One region of the Neobacillus sp. 19 genome, then DNA from elsewhere that is predicted to be linked to it. Evidence: riboswitches for the same ligand, from Rfam matches in the RefSeq annotation. Region 1 holds a riboswitch; the other holds the start of a gene.
The links. Region 1 has a riboswitch for S-adenosylmethionine ahead of ACO1D1_RS10855 (SDR family NAD(P)-dependent oxidoreductase). Riboswitches for the same ligand answer to the same signal wherever they lie in the genome.

Region 1 (7,857 bases):
CAGTTGGTATAGAAGTGTTGACCGAAGCGCTGACTTCCATGTTTCAGGGAGGAAAAGAGTCTCCAGATATGATTGCTGCTTATGTAGGGCTTTTTTCAGCAATCGTCATGTATGTTGTTTACCGATACAATAAAAAGTTGGCAGCAAAAATTAATAGTAAATCCGTGATGGCTGCGGCTAAAGATAATATTTCTGATGCGTGGGTCAGTATTGGAACAGCTGCCGGTATATTTGGCTCTCAATTACATATGCCCTGGATGGACACCGTAACGGCCATGATTGTAGGGCTCTTAATCTGTAAGACAGCTTTGGATATCTTTAAGGAAGCGTCTCATGATCTTTCCGACGGATTTGATGAAAATAAGATTCAGCTTTACCAAGAGGTTATTACCAAGGTCGACGGAGTGGAAGGAATAAAAGAAATTAAGGGGAGAAACTATGGCAACAATGAAGTCATCGACGTAGTTATCCTCGTTCATTCTACTTTAGATATTCGCGAAGCTCATGACATTGCTACACATGTTGAAAAAGTGATGATGAAGGATTACGGAGTCTACGATGTTCATGTCCATGTGGAACCAAATTTGAATGACAAAAAAGACGCAACTTTAGGCTTATCGGAAAAGACTGCTCAAGATTAATTGAAACTAAATCGGTTTTTATTCGTATACCTAGGACAAAGATAGTAAGGAGAGTGTGTAATGTTCCTAGCAGAACTTCACCAGGAGGAGAGAGAAGCATTTCTTGAACTGGCTGCTCTGATTGCCAATATTGATGGAAACTTATCTGTATTTGAAAATTCTATCCTAAACAAATATAAAAAGGAAATGGACCTTGAAGATTATAAAATAACAGGTTTGGCGATGGAGGATATTCTTAAGAATTTCAAAACAGAACGATCGAAAAATATCGTCTTAACTGAACTCTTTCAATTAATTTATTCAGATGGAGTTTTTACTGAAAAAGAAAGCGAAACTGTCCAGTTGATCAAGGCGCACTTCGGATTTGATTCAAGCGAATTTGCAAGTTTCAAGGATTGGATTTTAAAAATTAAGGAATTATCGGTTCCTGAGGAACGAAGTCAAAATTAACAAAACAATCAGCCGGTGCAGCCCGCTGATTGTTTTTTTGATTATAACCTAAATTCCATTTCCTCCTCTGCAATATGAAATCCTTTTGCTTTAATCTCTTGACGAATGGACTGCTCCGAATCAATCGCCGGATTGGAATGATTTAAATGGGTGAAATATATCTCGGTTTTTTCCGCTAATTCTTGCAGCTGTTCCATTGTTTCGACCATGAGCGGGTGAGGGATTTCGCGATAATCTCGGCCAATATGCTCAAGGTCTTTCGATGAATGGAAGGTCCCATCAAGCAAACAGATGTCCGCTTCCTCACATACGGCATGAATGTCGTGTTTCCATTCGTGCCAGCGATCAATATCCGGAACATAGAGGACCTTTTTATTCGGACCCTTAATCCAAAAAGCAAATGTTTCGGAAAATTCATTTCGATGCGGCACATCAACAGGTGTAACCGTGACAAGGGGAGAAACCTGAATGTCCTGCCCGTCCTGGATTTCTTGAACGGTGATATTCCCCAGCTTGGTTAATTGGCTCCATGGAGCTTGTTCTTCTAATAAATGTTTCATTTTTGTGCCCGCCAGCACCGGTATTCCGCTAGCACCGATGGCTTCCCGGCCTAAAAATAGTAAGCCGGGGTAATGACCCAAATGGGCATGTGTTAAAAAGATGCCATCCATCAGCTTCCCTTGCAGGTTGTACTTCATTTGCAGCCTAGCCAATTGTTCTTTCAAATCAGGTGTTGCATCAATCAAATGCCACGTCTCTGCGTCTGGCTCGATAATTGCCAATGACGCGGCGAGGCGCCTAAACTGCGGATTGCTAATGGCCTGTGTACAATTTTTACAAAAACAATTTGGGTGGGGCAGGCCGGCATCTTGAGCCGTTCCTAATACACTTAAAATGACCTCACTCATATTGCAACACTTCCTTTGTCATCCTTATTATTGGTTTCATGACTATAGTTCTTTTTTGTAATCGTCCAGCCGGTAAAACCGAATAATATATTCATGAGCGGGACAAGGAAGGCAAAGAAAGCAAATGGAATAAATTCACCAGGGCTGACACCGAGGATTCCTGCAGCAAATACGGCAGGTACGCCCCACGGGACGAGGTTAATTCCAACGGTACCAGCTGCTTCCACACATCGAGAAAGGTTTTTCGTATCAATACCCATCTCCTTATAGTTTTTCACAAACGTTCTTGCAGGTAAAATTATCGCTAAAAATTGCGCCCCGCTGGCAAATGCTACAACAAAGGTAGAAAGGATAGTGGAGCTGATTAAGGTTCCAGCCGAATGAACTTTGGACATCATCTTTTTCGTTAACACTTCGAAGGAGCCAGTCTCCTCTAGAATGCCCCCAAGAGCAGTTGCAAGGATTAACAATCCAATCGTCCCGAGCATGGACATAAGTCCGCCGCGATTTAACAGGGAATCTAACGCTTTAACGCCAGACTCTACGTGGAATCCGTTTGTCATGACTTGAATAATGGAAGTTACGGCTGCTCCCTGGACAAAAATGGCTAGTAAGCCGCCTAAAATACTGACTCCCATTAAGGCAGGGATGGCCGGTGTGCGTTTAATCATTAAAATAATCGTTAATACAGGCATCAATAATAATAACTGATGGATGACGAAAACATCGTCTAAACCTGTTTTCATCGTATCGATCACATTCGTATCGGCGCCGCCATTCGTTGCAGTGGTCTGGCTGACGAACCAATATAAAATAATTGAAATAACAAATGCCGGGATCGTATCCCAAAGCATGTGCTTCACATGGCTGAATAAATCGGTTTCGGCCATCGCTGGTGCAATGTTGGTAGTGTCAGATAGTGGTGACAATTTATCCCCAAAATAGGCTCCAGAAATCACCGCTCCTGCAACAAGCCCCGGAGAAAAGCCAAGTCCTTCACCGATCGCCATAAAAGCAAGTCCAATGGTCGCAATCGAAGTAAACGAGCTTCCTAATGTGATAGAGATAATGCCGGTTACGAGTGCCACAATCGGCACAAACAGGGATGGTTCAATAATAGAAAGTCCATAGTAAATCATGGTCGGGATCACCCCGCTCGCAATCCATGTTCCGACAATGATTCCGATAATCAGTAAGATAAAAACGGCGGGTAAGGCACGCGCCACGCCCTTCACCATCATCTCTTGGACTTCATCCCAGCTCCAGCCGGCAGCAATGGAAACAACTGCGGCGGCAATAACACCGATCATTAACGGAATATGCATTCCCGCTTTCCAAATAAAAATCGATAAGGCAGCAGCGCCAATCAATGCAATGATAGGGATAAGCGACATCCCAATTGAAAGTTCCTTTTTCATTTACACCTTCTCCTTTAATTATATTTTTGAAATAAAAAAAGCCCCCATCCCAAAAAAGGGACGGAGACTCTCCGCGGTACCACCCTAGTTAGCAGATTCATATTCTGCTCGCTTGATTAGATAACGGCCGAAACCGGAAATCAGCTCCCTATCTGTAATTCACCATACCCTTTGCCTGTTTTGCAGCCACCAACAGGTTTCTGATTTCAAAATGGTATCAGCTACTTTAATAGTTCAACGCTTTTATGCTTTTATGCAGTTAAGTGATTATAGGAATATATTATTCGAAACGGGGATTATAAGTCAATCTATTTTTATTAGAGGTTCGTTATAACAACTATTCTAAATATTTCACAAACAAACCTTGACATTGGCAAATTATAGCTGTAGAGTAAGAATAGTTTTTAAACTTAATAGTTAATTTCTTATCCAGAGAGGTGGAGGGACTGGCCCTTTGATACCTCAGCAGCAGACATTTGTACTGTGCTAATTCCAGAAGCGTACGGCTTGAAGATAAGAAGAGCAATTAGCCCTGTGATGCCAAAACCTCTTCTTATTAGTAGAAGAGGTTTTTTATCGTTGATCATTAAGCGGCAATTAGGATCAGTTGTATTTTTTACTGCAACAATTAATCCAACTAAGTGTATGGGATTACTAAATGATTAAGGAGGAGTTACAACGATGTATTGTATGGATTTATCAGGAAAAGTAGCCATTGTAACCGGAGGGGCGCAGGGAATTGGCAAAGCGATTGTGGAGGGACTTTTAGAATGCGAGGCGAAAGTAGCTGTCATTGACAGGGAAGTTAGTTCTGAACACTCGAATGATCGGATATTGTATCTTCAGACAGATGTTTCAAAAAGCGAACAAGTCGATGAAATGGTTCTTAAGGTGATTGAGTACTTTGGCCGATTAGATATTTTGGTTAACAATGCCGGAATTTCCTCAATGGATTACGCCGTTGACATTAAAGAAACTGATTGGGATCGCGTAATGGACGTGAATGCCAAAGGGGTCTACCTATGCAGTCAAGCAGTGGCACGTTTTTTAAAAAAACAAGGACAAGGCGGGAAAATCATTAATATTTCTTCTCAAGCAGGGAAAAATGGCTATCGCCTGATGGGAAGTTATGTTGCCTCCAAACATGCTGTTCTAGGGTTTACTAAAGTAATGGCAATCGAATTAGCGAAAGATCAAATCAATGTCAATGCTGTTTGTCCCGGGATTGTTGAGACGGATATGAAAAGAAATGAAAGAGTCATTGGCGGTGAATTAAGAGGAGTAGATGCAGATGCCATTAAAGAGGAGGATTTTTCCCAGGTTCCACTGGGCAGAACCGCAACCCCGCAAGATATTGCCAATGTGGTCGTCTTTTTAGCATCCAAATACTCAGATTATATGACAGGTCAAGGCATCAACGTAACGGGCGGCATGACGATGAACTGATACATATTTTTAAGAGAGTGCAGCGATTATCGATTCGCTGATAAAACGTCTAAATTCGCCGATAAAATTAAATATTCGCCGATAAATCACATAAATTCGCTGATATAACTACTAAAAGGGGTGGAGGAATACATGTCTACTAAAAAAGAGAAGCAAGGAAGTCTCCTTGCCCTATTACCATTGTTGATTTTTGTACTGCTTTTTATTGGCACAGGAATCATCACAAAGGATTTTTCCAAAATGCCATTGAGTGTGGCGATTATTATTGCGGGAGCCATCGCTCTAATGATGAACAGAAAGGAAAGTCTGACTAAAAAGATTGATATTTTTTGTAAAGGTGCCGGGCACCCCAATATTATACTAATGTGTATCATCTTTATTTTAGCAGGTGCATTCGCTGGAGTGGCAAAAGGAATGGGAGCAGTTGAATCCACGGTTAATCTTGGATTGTCACTATTACCAGAGAATTTGTTAATGGTCGGGCTTTTCATTATTGGCTGTTTCATTTCAACCTCCATGGGAACATCAATGGGAACCGTTGTTGCATTGGCGCCCATTGGGATTGGGATTGCTGAACAAACGGGCATTCCGATGGCATTAGCCATGGCGACTGTGATTGGCGGTGCGATGTTTGGCGATAACCTCTCGATGATTTCGGATACGACCATCGCAGCTGTAAGAACGCAGAATACGAATATGAAAGATAAATTTAAAACTAACTTTTTCATTGTGTTGCCAGGGGCGATTCTAACCGCAATTATTCTTGGCGTCATCACTGCAGGCAATCAGGCAAGCGTTGGCGGCGATCACCCATATGAAATGATTAAAGTTCTTCCATATCTCGCTGTTTTAGTGACAGCACTATTGGGAGTAAATGTTTTAATCGTGTTAATAGGTGGAACGATATTTGCCGGAATTATTGGAATCGCATACGGGTCATACAGCTTTACTGAATTTTTACAGGCCGTGGCACAAGGTGTGATTAGTATGGAAGACTTAGCGATCGTTGCTTTAATGATCGGCGGGGTTGTTGAAATCATTAAACATAATGGGGGAATTGATTACCTCCTGCATTTTATTTCAAGCAGGATTAAATCGAAAAAAGGAGCAGAGTTTGGAATCGCCGGATTGGTAAGTGCAGCTGACATTGCAACTGCGAATAATACGATTTCCATTGTCATGGCAGGACCATTAGCGAAAGAAATTGCAGATGAATATGAGATTGATCCGCGAAAATCGGCAAGTTTGCTCGATATTTTTTCTAGCTGCTGGCAAGGGATTGTTCCTTATGGCGGTCAATTCCTTGTTGCTGCGGGATTAGCTTCGATTTCACCTGTCAGCATTATGCCTTATTCCTTTTATCCAGTCTTGCTAGGGATTTGTGGCGTGATTGCCATCCTTATCGGTTATCCAAAATATCGCAAGCCAATGAATGCAGCTGGGACAAATAACGTGTCTTCCTTAGAAAAAAAGACTTCTTGAGTATATTTTTCAAGATGGGGTTGAAACCAAATTTAATAATGTAAAAGTATAGGAGTGTTATCTTATGGTAAAGCAATTGAACGTGGAAAGTTTTAATTTAGATCATACAAAAGTAAAAGCACCGTTTGTACGCTTAGCAGGGGTTAAAAATGGACAAAACGGGGATGTCATTCACAAATACGACCTTCGTTTTAAGCAGCCAAACAAAGAGCATATGGAAATGCCGGCAGTTCATTCGCTTGAACACTTAATGGCTGAAAATATTCGTAATTATTCTGCTCATGTGGTAGATGTAAGTCCAATGGGCTGCCAAACAGGTTTTTACTTAACGGTCATTAATCATGATAACTATGATGAAATTTTGGATGTGCTAGAAAAAACATTAAATGATGTACTGGCAGCTGAAGAAGTTCCTGCTTGCAATGAAGTGCAATGCGGGTGGGCGGCAAGCCATAGCCTTGAAGGGGCAAAAGAGCTGGCAAGAGAAATGCTTGCGAAGCGGAATGACTGGAACGAGGTTTTTGGAGAAGAATAAAGGAAAGGAAAATGGAAGGCGTCAAGCCTTCTATTTTTTCTAGGCGCAACACCTATTGTATTCAGGATTTATATGTCCTTTAAAAAACTGAAAAATGTGAAAGTTAATTGACTTACTATTGTAAACGTTTTATAATCTGGTTATATATTGGGTTTCATGCGACTGGTTCATACTGGGCATGGAAAGCAAAGCTTAGGAATTCTCGGAGAATTTCTTGGTTTTGTTTTCCGTGCCCTTTTGCTTTTCATAAAGCTTCTAATCCTTAAAAAAATAAACTTCTCATTTTTAGGGGGTGATAAAACTTATATTGCACAGGTTTTAGGTTGGTATTAGTGGTAAAGAACTATATTCATTAAAGAAAGTAGGGGGAGTTTTTGAAAAAAGGTTTTTTGTTAAATCTAACTATCATTTTTGCTGTATTATTTAGTGGCATAAGTGGATTTATAGCACCAGTTCAAGCTGCTTCAGAAACAGTGAAATATCAAATTTATCCCAATCCTCACGAAATTCACTATCAAGGTGGACAATTTGATATAAGTAATACGATTAATATTGTATTTGAATCAAATATTGATTCTTATACAAAAAAAAGAGTAGAAGAAATAGTTGCGAGTAAAAATATAAAATTTACAGTATCGAATGAAATCGTTGCAGATAAAACGAATTTTTTAGTTGGTGTCTATCAGTCAAAAGAATATGTAGATCAGTATTTCGAAACACACCAATTAAATGATGCAGCAATTTTTGAAAAGCTAGATGCGAATATTGTTTCTGTCGATAATAATGTTATTGCTGTACTGGGAAAAGATGTCGATTCTGCTTTTTATGGTGTAACAACTGTAAAACATATTTTCAAACAGATGAAAGATCGTACCATTCAAGCATTAACCATTAAAGATTATGCGGATGTTAAAGGCAGAGGGTTCATTGAAGGGTATTATGGAGAACCATGGTCAAATGAAGATCGCGCCGAATTA
Region 2 (7,857 bases), on a different contig from region 1:
ATTTTTATTTTTAAAGGCATCCATTGAACTGGTAATATATTCAGGACCATAATAATCATCGTCATCAAATTTCGCAATATAGTCAGAGTTTGCGTTCATTACTCCAAAATTTAAGCAGTCGCCTAAGGTTGCTTTTTCATGCAGCTGAAATACTTGTACGTTTGGATAATCCCTTGCCTTTTTAATCCAACGGTCAATATCCATCGAATCTTTATTCAAAATAATAATTAACTCTTTATCCTTCCAGGTCTGCTGTTGATAATTTTTAAAAACATTATCGATACTCTCTTCTCTTATCGTACACGTTATAATGGAAACCACTTTTTCACTCCTTCAATGGTTATGAATTGATCACTTGTTGTAAAAATTTTTTAAAATGAGGATAGTCTGTCAGATTATTTACGTCATTAAGGAGCTCATTCCGGTCATTTGTCCCAAAACCTGCAGCCCCCAAAATATTAATTGGAGAAATATCAACTTGAAGCATAAGGATAATCGTTTCCAGGATGAGGACGAATTTTTCCTGAAAAATTTGAAAGTGCTCAGATTTCAACTGCTGAAACAATTTATAATCTCTTAAGATCTTGTTCATGGTCAATAAATCTGTAAGCCCCGAAAGTTCTAGTCCAAGAATAAGAACATCGACTTCATGATGCTTTACCGTAAATAGACCAAAGTTGGCAATTGTCTCTTTCCATTTGTTTTTAGCCACCGGATGCTCCTGATGGTAAGTAGTCAACTCATTACTGACAACATATTGCGCTCCCATTTTGTATAAACGGTAGCCTAATTCCCAATCTTCGTAACCGTAATGGTGAAACTCCTCGTCAAATAAACCTGCATCCACAATCAATTCTTTCCGTATAGATACATTCCTTGTAAGAAACGCCATCCATGGAAGGGTAAAACCTTCCAAATCCGCACCGAAATTCCTTGTTATTTGCCGAAACCATGGATATTCCTTATATGCTATATCCCTGTATATTTTCCTTACTAAATCACCTCTGTCTAATAGTGGATAAGGTTCCTGAAGCACATCCTTACAACCCTGAAGTCTCTGAAATATCTCTTGGTTTTTTTCTGTTAGGTAGGTGATTCTGTTTACTTCTTTCTTAGAAAAGTCTGGGAATACACATGAATATAATATTTTGGAATGTAACCCCCCTGATAAAATGAGGTTATGTTTCGATTGGTGATACTTATAGTGTTTTTCAACAAAGTCAGGTTCTGTGAGTATTTCTGCATCGAGAAAAATTAGAATGCTCCCCCTGGCAGAACGAATACCTAAATTTCTTCCCTTTGCCCTTCCAAGATTTTTTTTACTGTGGATATATTTAAAATGGTATGGTGGGGAATAGTCTTTTAGTTTTTCTTCCGTTTGGTCTGTCGAGGCATCATTTATTAGGATTACTTCCATTTTTGCCGGATTAAACGTTTGTAGTTCAAGTGAATAGAGGGTAAATAAATTGAGTGGATATTTATTTTGCGATGGAATAATAATACTGACTTCAATGTCTTGATTGTTTTTATTTATTGAGGAACTCAAGCTGTTACTAATTTGATGACTTTGCTTCGTTTCTTTTGGTCTACTTTCCTTTTTTATACTTTCTGACCATTTAAAGCTATTTCCTAACATGATGCACCCCACTTATTTATTGTTTAATGAAATAACTAGTCCAATTGGTCGAGCTTTTACACAATATGTTATCCAAATGATTTTGACTAAACTTGAGCCCTTAGAAAACGAAAAAAGAGCTTATGGGCTCCTTTTTATGTGAATAGTTTTCATTTTTACAATGTTGTTAAAACGGTGGTTCGTTGGGACGGTGCATTGTTTTTACATACGTAAACCAAATCTTCGATAACAGCACTGGCAGTTGGAAACATTCCAGCACCTGGTCCTTGAAGTGTGATTTCACCAACAATGTCAGATTGTATACTGACAGCATTCTGAACCCCTTCCACATGGTAAAAAGGATGCTCTTTTCCAACAAGGACCGGCTTGATTGTAGCTTTAATATGCTTCCCAGACTTACTTATTTGGGCAATATGCTTATACCTTAAGCCTTGTTCTTCCGCTTTTGCAATTAATTCACTTGTAATATTGGTAATCCCTTCCCGTTCTACATCATGCCAGTTTGGTTCCTCTCCAAAGGCAATCCTGCTAAGAATCATTGCTTTATAAAAAGCGTCAAAGCCCTCAATATCATTTGTCGGGTCAGCTTCAGCAAACCCGTTTACCTGAGCTCCTTTTAGTGCTTCGGCAAATGACAGTCTCTCCTCGCGCATTTCGGTTAAAATGAAATTAGAAGTGCCATTTAGAATTCCTTGCACCTGCTTCACTCGGTTAATATTTAATAACTGTCTCAGCGTCTGAATAACTGGTATTCCCCCTGCAACTGTCGCTTCATACCCAACCGAAACATTATGTTCCTCTGCCAGGTTAAGCAATTCTTGTCCGTGATGTGCAAACATTTCTTTATTCGCGGTAATAATATGACATCCCTTCTCAATTGCTTTTTTCAAAAAAGAATTGGTAGGTTCTCTATCAACGATGGCCTCGACGACAACATCAAGCTGCGGCAGGTTTAGAATATCTGCAAAATCTGTCGTTACGAGCACCTCATCACTAATTTCCCTTTGTTTCTGCTTGTTTTTAATTAAGATCGCTGCCACTTCTACCTGTTTGCCTAAAACAGATGTCAGCTTTGCCGCATGAGATTGGATCGTCCGATAAACTCCTTCCCCAACCGTTCCAAAACCGAGAATTGCCACTTTTATTACAGACATGTTTTTCCGCCCCTTTACTTTATTTGCCTAAAACAGGAAAAGCCCCCTTCATAAGAAGAGGGCTGATTCCTCCTCTTATCTTTCAGGTTAAAAATAACCTGCAGGAATTAGCACCTTTTCAAGGAATACCTTGATGGTTGCCGGGCTTCATCGGGCCTAGTCCCTCCGCCGCTCTGGATAAGAGTAATATTTAAGTGTCAAAATTTTATTATTAGAATTCATTTTAGTTGAAACAATTTGAACTGTCAATGAATTCAAAATCATCTTTGAAAGATTTTTTTGAATCTAATGAATTCTTTTTTTATTCTACTGCTCATTGGTCCAATAACCTAGTCTATCACCATACTTAGAAATTAATAAAGTTGATCCATTCTCTAGCTGAGTCAGCATAATAGGTTCAACATCCTGACTAATGATTAGAGATGGTCCATACCAAGGATATTCTTTCTGATTATTATCCCTCCACCATAATCCAACCCCCCCTGAGGCTAATTTACTTACTACCTCAAACCGCCCAGAATCGGTTTCATTCCAAACAGGGGTACCAATTACTCCTTTTGCAAATGTTTCACTCTTGTACCATTTTCCCGTCCTTTGATCTTCCCAATAATGTGACAAATAATTTTTTCCAGACCGCACAATTAACTCTTTATTTCCAAAACTACTAGTAATAGGTAAAGAAGGCGTATACCCATCCTGATTACTTTCATACCATGGATATTTTTCTTTACGATATCGCTTACTATAATATTCTGTTCCAAGATGCTTAATAAATTTTCTAGCCAAATCTCTTTTATCACGCTCAACCGGATGACACAACCAACTATTATTAATCTCATTAAGGCAGTAGACTATTTCATCTAAAGTAAGGTATGGACGATAGCGAATCACCTTTTCGTCCATATTGTTTGGATAGCTTTTAATACGGAATCCCAACTCCCTTGCCATGTTGACAAAAAATATCTCGTCTGTGCCGAAAGAGATTGTTTTAAGCAAAGCTCTTTTTAGTTTATCCTTTCTTTCTGGATGAAGTAAGGATTTTACAAGCGATTTGTTGATAACTTGGCCAACATTGAAAATTCCATAGAATGGGTTTACATTAAATAACCTCTCCCATCTATATAGGTCCTTCTTTAGTTCGTCCCCAATATACCAATCTTCTTCAGGAATCCGCAGTTTTACCGCCATATAGTCGGTATCTCTCATTTGTTTCTCAATGAATTCTTCATATCCTTTTCTGAAAAACAAGGCATCAGAATCAATATTGATTAGATAGTCATACTCCATCCCCATCTCCTCGAGCCATTCCATAGTCTCAAGAAAATAAATGGTCGTGAATCCCCGCTCCAACTTTCGGCTGGAGGGACATACAGGAACCCCTAAATTATCACAAAGGGCTGGGTCATCCCCGCCATTGTACAAGACCATCGTGCTATTGGGACAAAAGTGTCTTACATTATCGATTAATTCCTTCACAAGGTCCCGCTGTTCATGAACGAGGATCATAAAACAGATTTTACTTTGAGAGGAATTCGAAATCTTATTTAACTTTTCAGAGTAGAGGGATTTTTTCGTCACAAAAAAGTCCTTACGTTCCGTGATTATTTTTAACATGTCATACTTGTTGCCGCTTGCAGATAAATACCGATTTAGCAGCTTCTGATTATTTAGGTTTGAATCCGTGTAAGCAGTTGGGTGCCATAAATGAAACACTTTAGCTTCAATATTAACGAATTTTCCGCAAATAGTATTGACGGCATGTGAAAAGGCATCATCTTCTCCACCCCAGCCAATAAAACGCTCATCAAAACCACCGACCGCTTCGAAATTCGCTCGCGGAATGACATTTAGTTTTCCAGCGAATCCTTTATAGATCCAATTAGCTTTATTGCATTCTTCTACTCCTACTCTTAGCGGCCAGCTTGGTTGTTTGCTAATCAGATATTTTGTTGCCTCTTTGGGAACATCATATATTTCTGTAAAAGGAACGACCCATGCCGCTTCTTTAAGTAGTTCAATAGATTTTAAAATAATTTTAGGATCATAAACAATATCCGCATCTGCAATTACAAGAATATCTTTCGTAGCCTTTTTCACTGCTTGATTTACAGCTTTCGATTTATTAATTTCATTGTCGCTATAAACCCCTAGACATAATTCGGCATCTGGCATTACTGCAGCATAGTATCGTTTTATCCATTCAAAGGCCTCTTCCCTTGGACCATGATCTGTTTGGAAAGGAATGATGATAGAAACATTTTCAAACATACACTATCTCCCTTTTTGTTTATCTGTTGTTCTTGGCCAAATATCTCCACACAAAAAGATAATTTGGCCATTGGGCAAATTCTAATAAAGAAGTAACTTACTAAACTGTTGGTCCAGACCAAGGATGGTCAGGTTTTTTGTTGTCTCTTAGCCAAAATCCCACTTCACCAGTTTTTAATTTACAGACTACCACAAATTGCCCTGAATTATTTTCAAAAAATAACGGGTTTCCCGTTACTCCTTTAGCAAACGTCTTACTTTTATACCACTTCCCATTAGGTTCTTGCCAATAATGGGTCAAAGAAGAACCTGACCGCACAATAAGCTCTAAGTTACCAAATTTACTTTTGATTGGAATAGATATGGAGTAATTTTTGGAATTATCCTCATACCATGGATATTTCTTACTTTTATATTTTTTTGTATTTTGTTCATTTTCAATATGCAGAGATTCAATTAATTCATTTTTATAACTGTTTATATTATCAATATTATTAGTTTTAATCTTATCTAGGGAACTTTTCCGTTCATTAATGAGCTTGGTCATTTTTTTCTTATTTCCACTTGCTTGTTTATAGCGGCCAAGAAGATCAGCATTCGCTTTACCATGTGGATTCGTTTGATAGTTTGAACTAGGGTGCCATAGATGGAATATTTTCCCCTTAACGTTTACAATCTCCCCACAAAGCGTACGGACAGCGTGGGAAAATGCATCATCCTCACCTCCCCAGCCAATGAACCGTTCATCAAAACCGCCAACTGCTTCGAAGTTTTCTCGAGGAATGATAAAGAGTTTACCCGCAAATCCTTCATAAACCCATTTTGATTTGCTACATTCTTCATATTTAATATCAATAGGCCATGTTGGTTTTGTTTTAAGTAATCTTTTAGTACCTTGCCATTCAATATTATATACTTCCGTAAAAGGGACTACCCATGCTGCTTTATCAAGTAATCTTATCGCTTCCACAATAATATTGGGGTTATAAACGACATCCGCATCAGCTATTACAAAAATATCTTTTGTTGCTTGTTTAGCTGCTAAGTTTACAGCCTTAGATTTATTAATATCCTCTTCATTGATTAGTCCCAAACATAATTCAGCTTCGGGCATAACACGAGCATAATACCTTTTAATCCATTCAAAAGCCTTCGCCCTTGGACCATGGTCTGTTTGGAAAGGTACAATTATTGAAACGTTTTCTAACACTGTAACTCTCTCCTTATTTATAAAAGTTTTATACATTCTAATTTTTACTTATTGTATGTGAATTGATTTGTGGGGGAACGGCTTGTATCATGGTTCCAAATAATGATTAGGTATTGCAGAAGAATTGACTATTTATGGTAAATCAACATAGTTTTTTGTCCCTTTCAAATCATTGCACGTTCGCATTTCATAAAGTAGAAGAACCTGTTGTTTAGGTGAAGTTGAATTTATTTTCATCTAGATAGCTAGTGCTAATCTCATTTGGGAGAGATGAAAGTGAAACTTGCTATTATGTGCGGGATGCCACTAAGCGGAAAATCAACATACAGTAAGATTCTTCAGAATCAAGGATGGGTACGTGTATCACTAGATGAAATTAGGCTAGCTTTGCATGGCCAAACTTATAAGGCAGAGGCTGAACCGATTGTGTGGGATCACGCCGAACTTATGGTACGATCATTGCTTAGAAGTGGACATGACGTACTTGTTGATACCACCAACAGAACCAGAGAACGTCGTAAAAGATGGATTCGAGTTGCGAAGGAATTTGGACTAACATTGGAAATATTCTACGTAGATACCGATTATGAAACTTGCAAACAACGTAACAAAGTGCTTAGGCGACTATCTGAACATGATTTAAAACAAATATATAAAGAATTCCAAAAGCCGACTTCAGATGAAGGAACCATTATTAAGGTAAAATAGTAAAAACCGCTTAAAGGTTACAATATACTGCAGATAGGAGGAAGTGAAGTGAAAAAGTATATTTGTTTTGATATAGGAGGGACAAAAGTAAAGCACGGGCTATTGCTAGAGAATGGATCTATTCTTTCAAAAGGCAGCTACGATACCCATGGTAGAAATCTAGAATTATTTTTAAATACAATGGCAGATACCATTAACATGTATACAAGCAATCATAATGTTAGTGGTGTGGCTATTAGTTTACCAGGCTTTATTAACCCTCATTCAGGTTACTCAGAACGGGCCGGCGCAGTAAAAGCACTTGATAAACAGAATCTCAAAAAATTATTAAAAAAGAGAATTTCGCTGCCGGTTGAAATTGAAAATGATGGAAACTGCGCAGCTTTAGCAGAAAAAATAAGTGGGAATGCCAAAAATTGTACCGATTTTATTTGTGTGACAATTGGTACTGGAATAGGCGGGGGTATATTTATTAATGGGAAACTATTGCATGGTCATAGTTTCAGAGGCGGAGAATTTGGATTTATGATTACTCAAGCGGGAAACAATGATAGGGATATACTGCACTCCAATGCTTCTACCTATGCCCTAATTAAGTCCTATAAAAAGCTAAAGGGTATTAGTGAATATGAAAAGGTTAAAGGAGAGACAGTTTTTTTAGAATCCAGCCATGATAGTTCGGTAAAAAAACTACTAGATGACTGGATTCAAAACATTAGTTATGGAATATATAATCTGGCCGCAACTTTAAACCCGCAAAAAATTTTAATAGGCGGTGGAGTAATTGCCCAACAAGGGTTGTTAGATAATATTAACAATAAACTTGACCATCTTCCTTGGTGGAAAGACATTAAGATCCCAGTTGAAAGTTGTAAGTATCA

Region 2: linked by a shared signal. The riboswitch ahead of ACO1D1_RS14200 (homoserine dehydrogenase) and the one ahead of ACO1D1_RS10855 (SDR family NAD(P)-dependent oxidoreductase) in region 1 are both predicted to bind S-adenosylmethionine.

The regions. Positions count from the first base shown of each region.
Region 1 is NZ_JBMPZU010000033.1:29,962-37,818, forward strand. Features, by position in the region: gene ACO1D1_RS10835 (cation diffusion facilitator family transporter) at 1-641, shown strand, start outside; gene ACO1D1_RS10840 (hypothetical protein) at 702-1,091, shown strand; gene ACO1D1_RS10845 (MBL fold metallo-hydrolase) at 1,133-1,999, opposite strand; gene nhaC (Na+/H+ antiporter NhaC) at 1,996-3,417, opposite strand; T-box leader at 3,471-3,664, opposite strand; SAM riboswitch class I at 3,840-3,937, shown strand; gene ACO1D1_RS10855 (SDR family NAD(P)-dependent oxidoreductase) at 4,099-4,863, shown strand; gene ACO1D1_RS10860 (Na+/H+ antiporter NhaC family protein) at 4,996-6,345, shown strand; gene ACO1D1_RS10865 (S-ribosylhomocysteine lyase) at 6,410-6,880, shown strand; gene ACO1D1_RS10870 (beta-N-acetylglucosaminidase domain-containing protein) at 7,255-7,857, shown strand, end outside.
Region 2 is NZ_JBMPZU010000045.1:24,438-32,294, forward strand. Features, by position in the region: gene ACO1D1_RS14190 (glycosyltransferase) at 1-321, opposite strand, end outside; gene ACO1D1_RS14195 (glycosyltransferase family 2 protein) at 341-1,636, opposite strand; gene ACO1D1_RS14200 (homoserine dehydrogenase) at 1,792-2,790, opposite strand; SAM riboswitch class I at 2,863-2,974, opposite strand; gene ACO1D1_RS14205 (galactosyltransferase-related protein) at 3,097-5,058, opposite strand; gene ACO1D1_RS14210 (galactosyltransferase-related protein) at 5,159-6,268, opposite strand; gene ACO1D1_RS14215 (AAA family ATPase) at 6,560-6,976, shown strand; gene ACO1D1_RS14220 (ROK family protein) at 7,025-7,857, shown strand, end outside.